2 regions of the Brevibacillus sp. HB1.4B genome follow, and region 2 is predicted to be linked to the other one. Evidence: riboswitches for the same ligand, from Rfam matches in the RefSeq annotation. Region 2 holds a riboswitch; the other holds the start of a gene.
What was found. Region 2 has a riboswitch for S-adenosylmethionine ahead of HP398_RS24010 (sugar ABC transporter substrate-binding protein). Riboswitches for the same ligand answer to the same signal wherever they lie in the genome.
Positions count from the first base shown of each region.

Region 1: linked by a shared signal. The riboswitch ahead of mtnK (S-methyl-5-thioribose kinase) and the one ahead of HP398_RS24010 (sugar ABC transporter substrate-binding protein) in region 2 are both predicted to bind S-adenosylmethionine.

Region 1 covers NZ_JABSUT010000005.1:175,413-177,615, forward strand. Annotated here, with positions in the region: SAM riboswitch class I at 30-206, opposite strand; gene HP398_RS14170 (sigma factor) at 403-588, shown strand; gene HP398_RS14175 (anti sigma factor C-terminal domain-containing protein) at 540-689, shown strand; SAM riboswitch class I at 786-931, shown strand; gene mtnK (S-methyl-5-thioribose kinase) at 1,067-2,203, shown strand, end outside.
Region 2 covers NZ_JABSUT010000011.1:90,875-93,077, forward strand. Annotated here, with positions in the region: gene HP398_RS24005 (sugar ABC transporter ATP-binding protein) at 1-278, opposite strand, end outside; gene HP398_RS24010 (sugar ABC transporter substrate-binding protein) at 372-1,391, opposite strand; SAM riboswitch class I at 1,488-1,607, opposite strand; gene HP398_RS24015 (ATP-binding protein) at 1,810-2,203, shown strand, end outside.

The DNA of each region.
Region 1 (2,203 bases), on a different contig from region 2:
GGTTGTCGACTATGAAAGCGTCTCGTCTCCTCTCATCTCTCGGGTCAGTAGCCGAAACAAGCCAAAGAGGCTCTATCTCGACTCTTATCCGTTGGAATTAGCACCGTTTCGCTATCCAAGGTACGCATCATCCGCGTACGATTCATGGTATAGCGCCGGTTGCCGGGCATCATAGGGCCAGTCCCTCAGCCAGCTCGCGATAAGAGTTATTCGTTTCCCCCATGATATGACGTTCATTGTCAGGAGTCAATCCTTGTTTTTGCAGAGAATGTGCAGCAGGTTAGAAGAAAAATGAGACGAAGGTGAAACTATTTGGCACTTCCTTCGTGGTAAGGGATGAAGGGGTGTGAACGGCTTGGGAAAGTAGGTCTGGAGGATGTGTACCGGCTGCATGTAAACGATATGTACCGCTATCTTTTCCGGCTGACACGAGATGAGAGGCTGGCAGAGGAGCGGACACAGGAAACCTTTTGTCGCGCCTACTCTTCCTTGGACGACTACCGTGGGGAAAAAGTACGGCCTTGGCTGTTCAAAACGGAGTGCGAATCTACGGAGCCGTCCTCACCGGACCTACCAAAGAACTGCTGAAGCTCAAGGCCGAAAAGTCGATAACAGCAGCGTTTCTAGGCAAGAAAGACTGGTGGAATTTGGAGCCACCTGCGGCATTGGGAACACAATACAGCTACTGATAGCAAGGTGCGAATTTTTGCACAAAAGGGTGTTGACATCGTGGAAGCGTTGGTTGTATGATTCAAACTAAATCAAAAACCGAATACGTTTTGGATACCTTATCCAGAGAAGGTGGAGGGACTGGCCCGATGATACCCGGCAACCGACATGACGCCATTCAGACGCGAGGAAGCGACTGATTGACAGGCGACATGCACGGTGCTAATTCCTGCAGAAACAAAAGTAGTCTGGAAGATAAGGGGGACATCAACACGGTTCTTACACGTGACGACAGCGACCTCTTTTCTTCGGGAAAAGAGGTCTTTTTATTGCTCCAGGTACTCAAACAAAACAAGTAGAGATAGAGGAAAAATACGTAGAGGGGAGTTTTGGAATCATGGCATATCGCGCATTGACTGAACAGGAAGCAGTGGAGTACGTAAAAGGAATACCGGGTCTTTTTAGCGAAGGAGCAGAGCTGACCAGCCGTGAAATCGGGGATGGCAATCTCAATCTGGTTTTTGACATTCAGGAGCTGGCAACCGGTAAGAGCGTCATTGTCAAACAAGCACTGCCTTTTGCCCGCGTCGTGGGAGAATCTTGGCCACTTACGATTGATCGGGCTCGTATCGAGAGCGAGGCACTCCGCATTCAGCACAAATACGTTCCAGACTTGGTGCCGCAGGTGTATCATTTTGATGGGGAACTTGCGTTGACTGTTATGGAAAACGTCGGGGACCACATGATCATGCGCAAAGGTCTGATCGAAGGAAAGCGGTACCCACTATTCGCGAAGCAAATTGGTCGTTTTCTCGCGCAAACCTTGTTCTTCACCTCCGATCTGGGCGCGCATCCGTACGATAAAAAAGCGCTAGTCGGAACATTCATAAATCCAGAATTATGCAAAATTACGGAAGATCTCGTCTTTACCGATCCGTATGAAAATGCGCCTACCAACGACTTCAACCCGTTGATTCGCCGGGAAGTCGAGGCGATCTGGAACAACAGGCCGCTGAAGCTGGAAATCGCCAAGCTGAAATACGATTTCCTTACGCGATCGGAAGCGCTGCTGCATGGTGACCTGCATACGGGAAGTATTTTCATCACGGAAAACAGCTTGAAAGCAATCGATCCAGAGTTCGCTTACTACGGTCCAATCGGTTTTGACATCGGGGCGGTCATTGCCAATCTATTGCTCAACTACGCAGGACAGCACGGTTTGCAAAAAGATCAAGGAGAACGGGAAGCGTACCGCGAATACTTACTGGAAACGGTCGAGGATGTCTGGAATGAATTCGTTTCGCAATTCGTTCAGCTCTGGCACAAGCAAGCCAAAGAGCGCAGCGCCCATGTCGAGGGACTGTGGCAAAGCTACGTGAAGCGCTTGATTCAGGATACAGCAGGCTATGCCGGATGCAAAATCTTGCGCCGTGTCATCGGCTTGGCAGGCGTAGCGGACCTGAATGCCATTGAAGACGACCAGACTCGCGCAGAAGCAGAGCGTCTGGCTCTCTCGATTGGAGAAGCGCTGATT
Region 2 (2,203 bases):
GGGATCAAGGCGGTGTCCACTTCCTGATATACACATTGAATGCCCTGTGCTTTGGCGTCCTGCGGAGATTGAATCGACACGGCCTGTCCATCGATGGTGATCGTACCTCCATCTGCCTGATACGCTCCCGTGAGAATTTTCATCAGGGTACTCTTTCCCGCACCATTAGCACCGAGAAGTGCATGAACCTCTCCAGCGCGCACCTCAAAATCGACGGATCGCAGGGCAGGAACCCCAGAAAACTGCTTCGCCATCCCTTTCATCTGCAATGTGGACATTTTTCACACCTCCTGTTTACCTGCGTGTTCCAACCTCTATAAGGAAAAATCCCGTTGACGGATACAGATCAACGGGAAAAGCCAATTTGGTTCTTACTTGCCCCAATCTTGTACGTATTGGGACAGGTCGCCCATCGTTACTTTCTTATCCTTCGGCAGGTCTTCCTGTTTCACCAGCACTGGATTCAGCTTCACGTTGTCTGGCACTTGCTCGCCTTTGATTTTTTGGAACACGGTTTGGGCATGGATGCGCCCGATATTGGATGGGTCTACCGCTGCCGTCGCTGTCCAAGGAGAGTTTTCCGCCTGGATCATTTGCAGATCCTCATCGCTCAAATCGATGGAGTATACTTTGATTTCCGTACGGCCTGCTTGCTGGATGGCACGTGTCGCCCCTTTGGCAAATTCATCCCATGCCGCCCATACTGCTGTGATGTCGCCTTTGTTGGGATACTTTTTCAAGATCGCTTCCATCTGCGTTTGTGTATCGAGTGCCGTATTATTGGTAGCAGAACCGAATGCAGCAATCTCTTTGATGTCCGGGTATTTCTTCTGGAAAGCTTCATACGTCACTTGGCGTTTTTCCATAGGCGCAAAGCCAGCTACCCAAATTTTTACGATGCTGCCTTTGCCATTTGTATCTGCAGCCAGCTTCTCCAGGCTCAGCTCTGCCAACTTGTTGTCATCCTGCGCCACAACTGGCACACCCGGAATGTTGATGTCTGTATCAAACAGGACAACCGGAATTTTTTTATCCACGGCCTTTTGCGTACCCTGCTGCAACGCTTCTGCCGTACCATGGTCGATCAGAATGCCATCAAACTTTTGGTTCACAGCCGCATCGAGGTTGGACGCCATTTTTGCCAGATCGGTATCCGCGTTGAATACGGTCAACTCACCGCCGTTTTTCTCCACCTCTGTCTTCACGCCATTGATGTATTGTGCGGAGAACGTTCCTACGTTTTGACGCATGATTAATGCGATTCTCTTCGCGTTCTCCCCACCTGACTGGTTCGTGCTACCGGTTCCGGTGCTTGTTCCTCCGCCGCATGCCGTAACGAGAACGGACGCAGCCACAATAAGTGAAGTCAGTAATCCCAGTTTCTTTTTCATCGCAAATGTTCCCCCTTTTTCTCTTTGAAAACAAATGATAAAAGCAAAAAATCCTCTTTCACAGAGAAAGAGGACAAAAATCGACAAGATTCTCGCCTCTTATCTGTCAGGTATTCTACCTGTTGGAGTTAGCACCTTGGCTCGAAAGAACACAATCTCTCGTGCTAGGTTGCCGGGCTTCATAGGGCCATTCCCTCAGCCATCTCTTGATAAGAGTAGTTTCTATTTTCGGAACGTTTGTATAAGTATATACAGAATATAATCTGGCAATTACCTATCTGTCAACTAGGTTTACCGAAAGAATTTTCTTGATAAATATTCCAGTTTCTTCTGTAACAACGAGAGGGATTTTGTTGTGTCTTGTCGAATTATCGTAGATTGATACAAGCCTAGCAAATATTTGCGATGGGGATGCTACATGAGTCTATTAAAAGAAGTTATTCTTCAATGGTTTTTCGCCATTATCCCGTTTGTGTTTTTCAACATCTATTACCGTGACAAAATGAGGAACTACAGCCGTTCCTTTATTGTCTTCACCAGCTCAGCCTGCATGTTTCTCGCGATGACCTTCGCCCCGAGCGTCACCAATGGCATGTTCTTTGATATCCGACATGTCATCATTCTTTTCGGACTGGTTTATGGCGGAATCGAGATTGCCTTGCTCCTTCTGATTGAAGCCTTGGTTTATCGGTACTACCTAGGTGGAGAAGGAACATGGGTTGCGCTGCTGATCCTTACAGTCAATTTTGTCTTGTCACTCTTTTTGTATCGACACTACAAAGCCAGTTATCGGAAAACACTGTATCTTTTTA